Regions from separate parts of the Cobetia sp. Dlab-2-AX genome, predicted to be linked through region 1. Evidence: predicted binding sites of a transcription regulator. Region 1 holds the regulator's gene; each other region holds the start of a gene.
What was found. Region 1 encodes PhoB, which activates phosphate uptake and scavenging genes when phosphate is short. Its sites were predicted from a motif close to TGTCATANNNNTGTCANA; they were not measured.

Region 1 (2,200 bases):
CGATGGAGAAGGTGTGACGTCCCTGGGACAGGCCTTCGGCGTCGTCGCGGATATGGCCGAGCAGGGCACCCATGTCGATGCAGCGACCATTGTCGGACAACTCGTCGGTTTCCAGGCGTGACAGGGTCAGCAGGTCTTCGACCAAGTGCTGCATGCGGTCGGTCTGGCTCTTCATCTGGCCCAGCCCACGCTGCCAGCGCGGTGGCAGGTCATCGGCGTAATCGGAGTAGGTCTCGAGATAGCCGGCCAGCACCGTCAGCGGCGTGCGCAGCTCATGGGAGACATTGGCCACGAAGTCGCGGCGCATCTCTTCCAGGCGATAGAGGCGGGTGACGTCACGCAGCATGACCAGACGCTCGTTGTCACCGAACAGGGTGATGGATATCTGCAGCGTCAGGTTGTCAGACAGCGGCGACTGCAGCGTCAGCGGCTCGCGGTAGGCCAGCCGATTGAAGTAATCGATGAAGACGGGGTCACGCAGATAGTTGGTGATGTGCTGGCCGCGGTCGTGGCTGGCCTTGAGACCGACCAGCTGCTCGGCAGCGCTGTTCCACCATTCCATGTCACCGTGGTTGTCCAGCATCACCAGGCCGTCGCGCATGGCCTCGGAGGATTCCTGGATACGGTTGAGGATGCTGCGCAGTCGCTCCTGAGTCTGGCGCTGGCCCTTCTGATAGCGGTAGAGACGATCGAGCAGGTCTCCCCACACGCCATCGCCGGGTGGTGGCTCTTCATGGGGATTGGTGATCAGCCAGGTATAGAGGCTCTTCAAGTGCTTGAGATGGACGAACAGATACAGCGAAAGGCCCAGTGCCAGGCCCCAGCCCAGATGGCCCAGCAGGCCACCGATCAGGCCGAAGCCACCGGCAAGGTAGCCGAGGCGCCATAGCTCGTTGGTCCAATAGCGCATGAATCCCTCAGGCCTGGGCGCTGAAGCGGTAACCGGTGCCGCGGACGGTCTGGATCAGATGCTGATGGCCTGTGCCCAGCGCCTTGCGCAGGCGACGGATGTGCACGTCCACGGTGCGCTCCTCGACATAGACGTTGCCGCCCCATACCTGATCGAGCAGCTGGCTGCGCGTGTAGGCACGCTCCTGATGCGTCATGAAGAACTGCAGCAGGCGATATTCGGTCGGGCCGACATCCAGCGAGTTGCCGTGGGCGGTGACGCGGTGGCTGGCCGGGTCGAGCATCAGGCCCTCGACTTCTACCGCCTCCTCGACCCCCTTGGGAGTGGTGCGACGCAGTACGGCCTTGAGACGGGCGACCAGCTCGCGCGGCGAGAAGGGCTTGGTGATGTAGTCGTCGGCGCCGGCTTCCAGGCCTTGAATCTTGTTGTCTTCCTCGCCCTTGGCGGTCAACAGGATGATCGGCAGCTCCGAGGTGGTCTCGTCACGCTTGAGACGCCGCGCGAGCTCCAGGCCACTGGTGCCCGGCATCATCCAGTCCAGCAACAGCAGATCGGGCTTTTCATCGACGACGATGGCGTGGGCGTCCTGGGCATTGTCTGCCTCCAGCACGCGGTAATCCGCCATTTCGAGGGCAACGGCGATCATCTCGCGAATCGAGGATTCATCGTCGACAATCAGTACGGTCTTGGAGCTCATCGCTAGATCCCATGCAGCAGTCGGCGCACGCGCCAGAATGACAAGTCGATGACGATTACAACCCGCTTATATGACAACGAGATGACAACTGCCAGCATGGCAGCTTGCACGCAAGCCTGCCAGCCGCCTTGGAGGCGCGGCAGGCAGGCATGAACCGTGGGCTGGGGCGCAACAGAGGGCAGGGATCGCTTTAAATTAAATAATGCGAATGTTTATGCAGGCGTCAGCTCATCGGCCAGGTCGCCAGGGCGATACCGGCGAAGATCAGCAGCCCCGTCCAATGATTGTTGAGGAACGCCTGGAAGCAGGGCGCACGCTCACGCTCACGGATCAGACGTTGCTGCCAGACGAAGGTGACGGCGGCGGCAGCCAGCCCCAGCCAGTAGAAGATGCCCAGCGCCAGGTGCAGTCCGATGCCGATCAATACCGCCAGCATGCCCAGCTGCAGAAGGCCGATCATCAGCTTGTCGGCCCGCCCGAACAGCACGGCGGTGGACTTGATGCCCACCTTGAGGTCGTCGTTGCGATCGACCATCGCATAGGCGGTGTCGTAGGCCACCGTCCACATCAGGTTGGCCGCGAACAGCCACCAG
Region 2 (2,200 bases), on a different contig from region 1:
GGCTTCTCCTCGGCGTGACGCAGGCAGGTCAGAAAGCCCTCGGCGATGCGGCTCCAGCCCAATGGTTCGACGCGCACGCGGGCGGCACGTCCCAGTCTGGCGATGCGGGCCGGCCGCTGGCAGGCCTCCACCGCCTGTTCGATGAAGCGCTCCGGCTGGCTGCAGGGCGCCAGCAGGCCCTGGTGATCGTCGCGGATCACCTCGGCGGCCGCCGCGTAATCGAAGGCGATCACGGCCAGTCCGCTGGCCATGGCTTCCAGCACCACGTTGCCGAAGGTCTCCGACAGTGACGGGAAGACGAACAGGTCGGCGCTGGCGTAATGGGCGGCCAGCGCCTCGCCGGTCTGGAAGCCGGCGAAGATCGCCTCGGGCAGGCGCTGTTCCAGGCGCTCGCGCAGCGGACCGTCTCCCACCAGCACCAGGGCAAGGTCCGGTTGCACGGCCAGCATGGCCTCATAGGTACGGATCAGCAGGTCGATGTTCTTCTCGGCGGCCAGGCGCCCGACGTGCAGCGCGACGGGTTGCTGTGAGCTGACGCCCCATGACTTGCGCAATGCTTCGCTGCGATGACGGGGCGAGAAGCGCTCGCAATCCAGGCCGCGCCCCACCACCTGCACATGCTCGAAGCCTTGCTGCATCAGGCTGTCTGCCTGGGTGCGCGTCGGTACCAGCGTCATGTTGGCCGCATTGTGGAAGCGGCGCAGGCCGCGCCGCACCAGCGGGCGTAGCGCCTTGAGCCGGTAGTGGGTGCTGTATTGATCGAAATTGGTATGAAAGCCCGCGACCACCGGCAGGCCCAGACGGCGGGCGACCATCAGTGCGCTGATGCCCAGCGGGCCTTCGGTGGCGATATAGACGACACAGGGGCGATGCTCGCGCCACATGCGCATCAGGCGCTGCGGCGCCGGCACGCCGACCTGCACGCTGTCATACCCTGGCAGGCGGAAGCCGCGTACCTGAAGCTCCTGCTGGACACGCGGCTCCAGGCTGCCATCTCGGGTGGCGGGACGAATGAGTTGGAGCTCACAGCCGTGCGCGATGAGTTGATCGCACAGATGACTCAAGGTATGAGCCACGCCATTGATCTCCGGATGCCAAGTTTCACTGACGAAGGCAATGCGCTCCATGACGTCTCCCTAGATGACTATTGTGGTCATTATCGAGAGAGGGAGTGACGGCGGCATAACAAGCAGGTGACGAAGCGATGACACACCTTCAACCCCTCACAACTCAGAGGTATGAGGGTTGTCTCATGAATCGTCAAGCAAGGACGACAGCCACCGGCGCTATCGTCAACTGGCGGGGACTGGAGGTGGCGCCATGCCGGGCTGGCGCCGCGATGCAACGCAGCTTCAGCGCTTCTCGAGAATTTCGCGCGGGTCGATCGGCTTGCCCCCGTGGCGTACGTCGAACAGCAATTCATGCTGACCGTTGTTGCCGCGTGCGACGCGACAAAGCGGCGTGCCCGGAGTGACCTGCTGGCCCACCTTGACCAGAATCTCGCCGCACTGGGCCAGCACGCTCTGCAGGTTGCCGGAATGGTGCAGGATGACCACGTTGCCCAGTTGGCGCATGGCGTCGGCGAAGCGCACTTCGCCCCGCGCCGGCGCACTGGCGATGCCGCTGGCGGCGGTACGAATCTGCATGGGCGCCAGCTGGCCATTGCCGTTGGTGCCGAATTCACGTGTCACGCTGCCGGCGGCGGGCCAGCGCCACGACTGGCCCGGCTTCTGCAGCGGGCCGGGGTCCGGGCGGGCGACCAGGCTGCCACCGCTGGCGCGCGCGGCCGGGGCGCTGCGGCTCGGGCCACCGTTGAGCGGCACCGAGATCAGCATGCCGACGTCGAGATCATTGGGGTCCTTGCCGGGGTTGGCGGCCTGAATGCGCTGCGGGCTGGCGCCGAAATAGCGTCCGATCTTGGAGTAGGTATCGCCGGGGCGCAGCTGATAGCGATACGGGCCGCCGGAGGGCGCCCGCTCGCGCGCGGTGGGCACCAGGATGCGCTGACCGACCTTGAGGTCACGAATCTTGACACCCGGATTGAAGCGCGTGAGGCGCAGCAGGGGAATGTCGGCATCGCGAGCGATCTGCCCCAGGGTATCGCCCTTCTGGATGGTGACCCACTGGCCGGCCGGCGAGCCGGAGTAGCTGCTGGTCGCGCAGCCGCTCAGCCACAGGCTGAGGCAGATCAGCGCCAGCC
Region 3 (2,200 bases), on a different contig from region 1:
CCCGGGCTGCAGGGCCGGAGGCCGCGCGAGGCGAGGCGCCGGCAGTCGCTGGCGGCGCTTGACGCGAGGCGTGATGACGCGGGGATGCGGTCACAAGAGACATGCGAGAAACTCCCGACCCCGGCGCAAGGCGCCGGGGCAATGACGAAGGTGGCTGGGCGTGACTTACTGACTGTCGGACTTGCCGTCGTAACGGCGCTGCCATTCGGCGAGCACTTCATCCCGCTGGTTGGCCGCCTTGGCAAAGTCAGCCTCGATCATCATCTCGGTGATATTGGCCGGATAATGCTCGATCGGCTTGGCCACCCCCGGATAGGCCACGACCGCATAGCCTTCGTTGTAGAGTTCATTGGCCGGCTTGGAGACTGCCCAATCCATCAGTGTCTGCGCCGCCTCACGCTTGTCGGTGCCCTTCATGATCGCCGCGGCTTCCATGTCCCAGCCCAGCCCTTCCTCGGGGAAGACCAGGTCCACCGGTGCGCCCTGCGCCTTGAGACGTGCGCCTCGGAAGGCGAAGGATACACCGACCACGGCCTCGCCGGAACCGGCCAGATTGCAGGGCGCGGAGCCTGAGTGGGTATAGCGGGCAATGTTGTCGTGCAGTCGGTCCATGTACTCCCAGCCGCCCTCGTCACCCCACAGCTGCAACCAGCTGGCGACATCCAGATAGCCGGTACCGGAAGAACTCGGGTTGGGCATGATCACGTGGCCCTTGAACTCGGGACGCGTGAGGTCTTCCCAGGACGTCGGCTTGGGCACTCCCAGTCGCTCACCTTCGACGGTGTTGTAGCAGAGCGAGGCGACCCAGGCGTCCATCCCGACCCAGGACGGGTCCTGGCCATCACGGTAGGCGGGATCGACGAACTTGCTATCCAGCGCCTCGACTCCCTTGGGGGCATAGCGTGCCAGCATGCCTTCCTTCTCGAGCACCAGCAGGCTGGTCGCGGCCAGGCCCCACACCACATCCGCCTGCGGGTTGTCCTTCTCGGCCAGCAATCGTGCGGTGATCACGCCCGTGGAGTCGCGCACCCATTTGATGTCGATATCCGGATGCGCCTGCTGAAAGCGCTCGGCATATTTCTGCAGATCATCGGACTCCACCGCGGTATAGACGGTGAGCTCGGTGGCCGCTTGGGCATTGAGGGAAACGACCAGACCAACGGCACTGGCCAGCAAGGAACGGGTGAGGAAGGAACGGGGCAAGAAGGACATCGGGACTCTCCAACGCTTGGTATGAATGGCTCTCGCCATCTGGTATATACCAAGAGTATGGGCGGGCCGAATGACACCCCCGTGACAGTCAGTTGAAGGCCCGGTGAAACAGAGCTACCTCATATAATGTCCCTGCAGCGCGGGCTCAGGGCTTGTTCTTGAGCGAGACGGTGATGCACAGCGCATTGTGCAGCCAGCGCTCTTCGTCATAGCCGATGGGACGATGCTGCTCATCGAAGGTAGCGCGACGCACGGTCAGACCGGGGCTACCCATGGCGACCCCCAGCTCCCGGGCGGCCTGCTCTCCCAGCGACTCGGAGTAGAAGCGCAGCTCACGATGGGCCAGCGTGAGGCCATAGCGTCCGCGCAGCTCCGCCCACAGTGACACCCCGAACTGGCCCTCCTCGAGCAGTCCAGGGGCGCGCTCCGGCACCACCCACATCGACTCGCTGAGCACGGCGCGCTCATCCACGAAACGCCGGCGGCGAATATGATATAGCGGTGTCTGGGCCGCCAGGCCCAGCGCTTGCGCAGCCGGTGGGTAGGCCTGAACATCGGTCAGCAGCACTTCTGTCCGTGGCCGCCGCCCCTGCGCCGTCACATAGTCATTGAAGCCGGAGTCACGCGTGGGGTCGTAATCCAGCCGCGGCGGCGACACGAACCACCCACGCCGATTGCTGCGATGAATGCGCCCTTCTCCCTCCAGCTGCCCCAACGCCTGACGCAACGTCACGCGCGTGGTATCGAAGCGCTCGGCCAGCACGCGTTCAGAAGGCAAACGCCCCTCTTCAAAGGCATCAGGGTCCTTCAGCTGTTCGCGCAGGCGATCGGTAAGGTGGAGGTAATACGCATCACTCATGACGAGGAGTCCTGACCAAAGATGAAGAGGGTTGCCACTACCAGGTAATAACACGGCGCCGCTTGCCCCGCCGGCGAAGACAATGCCCGGGACCCTGCGCCGCCAAACGGCTGGATGCTCCAGAAACTA
Region 4 (2,200 bases), on a different contig from region 1:
TTACGCCCGTCATGTCACTGCCTGATCCCTCTTGCGGGGTTCAGCGGCAGTTGTATTGAACGTTGTTGGCGTCATCGATCTTGCGAATGACTTCCCACTCCTTCTGGAAGGAGATCGGCACGAATTGCGCTTCACCGGACTCGGAGAACTCCGCTGCCAGTGAGGAGCCTTCCCAGGGGAAGCTCATGAAGGCGTCCTTGATCCTGGCCTGCAACTCCGGAGTTAGGTTGTAGGCGACGCCATAGCTGGTGGTCGGGAAGGTCTGCGAGGTATAGAGCGTCTTGATCTGGTCCGCCTCGATCACGCCGCGGTCTTCCATACGCCCCATCACCGAATTAGCGACGGCAGCAGCGACGTAATCGTGGTTGGCAACGCCGAGGATGGAATTGTCATGCTTGCCGGAGAACACCGGCGTGAAATCGGTGCCGGCGACCATGTCGTAATCGGCCTTGAGGATGGCAGACGGTGCCTTGAAGCCGGAGTTGGAGGTCTCGGAGGTGAAGGCCATTTCCTTGCCCTTGATGTCCTCGACCTTGTCGATGCCGGACCCCGGGTAGGTGATGATTTCCATCTCGTAGCCGTAGCTGCCATCCGCCGCCGCCATCATGGTGAACGGGCGATAGCCGGCACAGGCCACGGCCAACGGGTTGGAACCGGTATTGAAGCCGGCAATATGCAGACGACCCGCACGCATGGCTTCGATCTGGGCGGCGTTGGACTGCACCGGGAAGAACTGCACCTTCTTGCCGGTCTTCTCGGCCAGGTAATCCAGGAAGTCAGACCAGGCATCGGCATAGACTGCCGGGTCTTCCACCGGCGTATAGGCAAATACCAGCGTGCTCGGGTCCTTGAGCTGTGAGGCATCCGTCGGAATATCCGCCACCAGATCCCCATCGGCGTCGTTGTAACGGCTATCCAGACTGAACGCCGCCTGTGCCATCGAAGGAACCAGCATCATCGCGCCTACCACCAAGCCAAGCGTCTTCATATTCCCTGCCCCTTGAGTTTTTTTTCGTTCGAACCGAGATCCAGCTGCGGGTGTAAAGTAGGCGCTTCGTATGAAGATCGGATGACGCTTGCATTGCGAACGTGATGCGCTCGCATGACAGTCCAAAGACAACGCCCTGGAGCGAGCGTGACAAGGCGAATTTCACTGTTATCTGAAAATATGAATCTCCATATATATTTTCCGATAACGGCCCGCACCGAGGCCGCCAGGCCCCGTGATGCCCCGCTATCGTGGCCTTCTCCCCCGCTGATTGACGTTCATTTGAAGATGGCGAGCTGAGCACTTCACCACGCGATGACGCTGTCTTCCCTGACAGACACCCAGCACGTCTTGAAGGTCGCGCTTTCGAGAACGCTGAGATCCACTCGCTCTCTACACCCTGCCATCGTGAGCCAGAGGGCAAGGCGCTGATCCGAGAGCTTGGACCCAAGGGCTTGATGCAAAGGGCTTGGGAACGAAGGCCTTACGCAAAGTGCTTTACCGCAAAGGGCTTGGCGCAAAGGGCTTGGCCACAGCGTCTGGAGACAGGATCTGAACAAAAGAGGCCGAAACGCAAAAGCCCCCGGCAACCAGCGGCTGCGGGGGGCTTTCATCATCCGGGGCGTTAATCACCCGGGCACTCAGCTGCCATCAGGCAGCGATGTCATGCCTCAATGGCGCTCGTTCTTGAGCACGTCGGCGTAGCTCTTCTTCTGGTAACGAGAATGGGTATCGCTCGCCTTGTTGCTGGCACTGGACTTGGCTGACTTGGCCGCCTGGCTGGCGTGTGATGTCTTGGCCGATGCCTTGCTGCTTGCCGTGGCCTTGTGAGACTTGGCAGATGACTTGCTGCTTGCCGTGGCCTTGTGAGACTTGGCAGATGACTTGGCGCTGTTCTTTGACTGGGAGTACTGAGACTTGGCGCTGTCCTTGGTCTGGGAGTACTGAGACTTGGCGCTGTCCTTATGAGCCTCAAGCGTCGGATTGCCGGCCAGTGCCACGGAGGAACCGGCCATGCTGGCCACCATCAGTGCTGCGATCGTCAACTTGCGCATCGTGTCTACCTCGTCATCTTGCATGAATACCGAGTCCTGGAGGGCGTCCCTCGAGGTTTGTCATGAGCAGACACTAACGTGTTGATATTCAAGCTCGCAATTGTCGATCCCTGACATGACGATTTCTTTCACCTTATCCGAAAGTTGTAGCCATCCC

Region 2: the regulator PhoB is predicted to act here: its motif matches at 1,193-1,210, upstream of NH396_RS04935 (glycosyltransferase family 1 protein).
Region 3: the regulator PhoB is predicted to act here: its motif matches at 1,282-1,299, upstream of NH396_RS04085 (putative 2-aminoethylphosphonate ABC transporter substrate-binding protein).
Region 4: the regulator PhoB is predicted to act here: its motif matches at 1,102-1,119, upstream of phnD (phosphate/phosphite/phosphonate ABC transporter substrate-binding protein).

Annotation. Positions count from the first base shown of each region.
Region 1 is NZ_JAMXRV010000005.1:261,236-263,435, forward strand. It holds gene phoR (phosphate regulon sensor histidine kinase PhoR) at 1-910, opposite strand, end outside; gene phoB (phosphate regulon transcriptional regulator PhoB) at 918-1,607, opposite strand; gene ubiA (4-hydroxybenzoate octaprenyltransferase) at 1,831-2,200, opposite strand, start outside.
Region 2 is NZ_JAMXRV010000002.1:430,693-432,892, reverse strand. It holds gene NH396_RS04935 (glycosyltransferase family 1 protein) at 1-1,127, opposite strand, end outside; gene NH396_RS04930 (LysM peptidoglycan-binding domain-containing protein) at 1,353-2,200, opposite strand, start outside.
Region 3 is NZ_JAMXRV010000002.1:228,507-230,706, forward strand. It holds gene NH396_RS04080 (putative 2-aminoethylphosphonate ABC transporter ATP-binding protein) at 1-103, opposite strand, end outside; gene NH396_RS04085 (putative 2-aminoethylphosphonate ABC transporter substrate-binding protein) at 166-1,212, opposite strand; gene NH396_RS04090 (UTRA domain-containing protein) at 1,358-2,071, opposite strand.
Region 4 is NZ_JAMXRV010000002.1:78,755-80,954, forward strand. It holds gene phnD (phosphate/phosphite/phosphonate ABC transporter substrate-binding protein) at 41-955, opposite strand; gene NH396_RS03450 (hypothetical protein) at 1,660-2,043, opposite strand.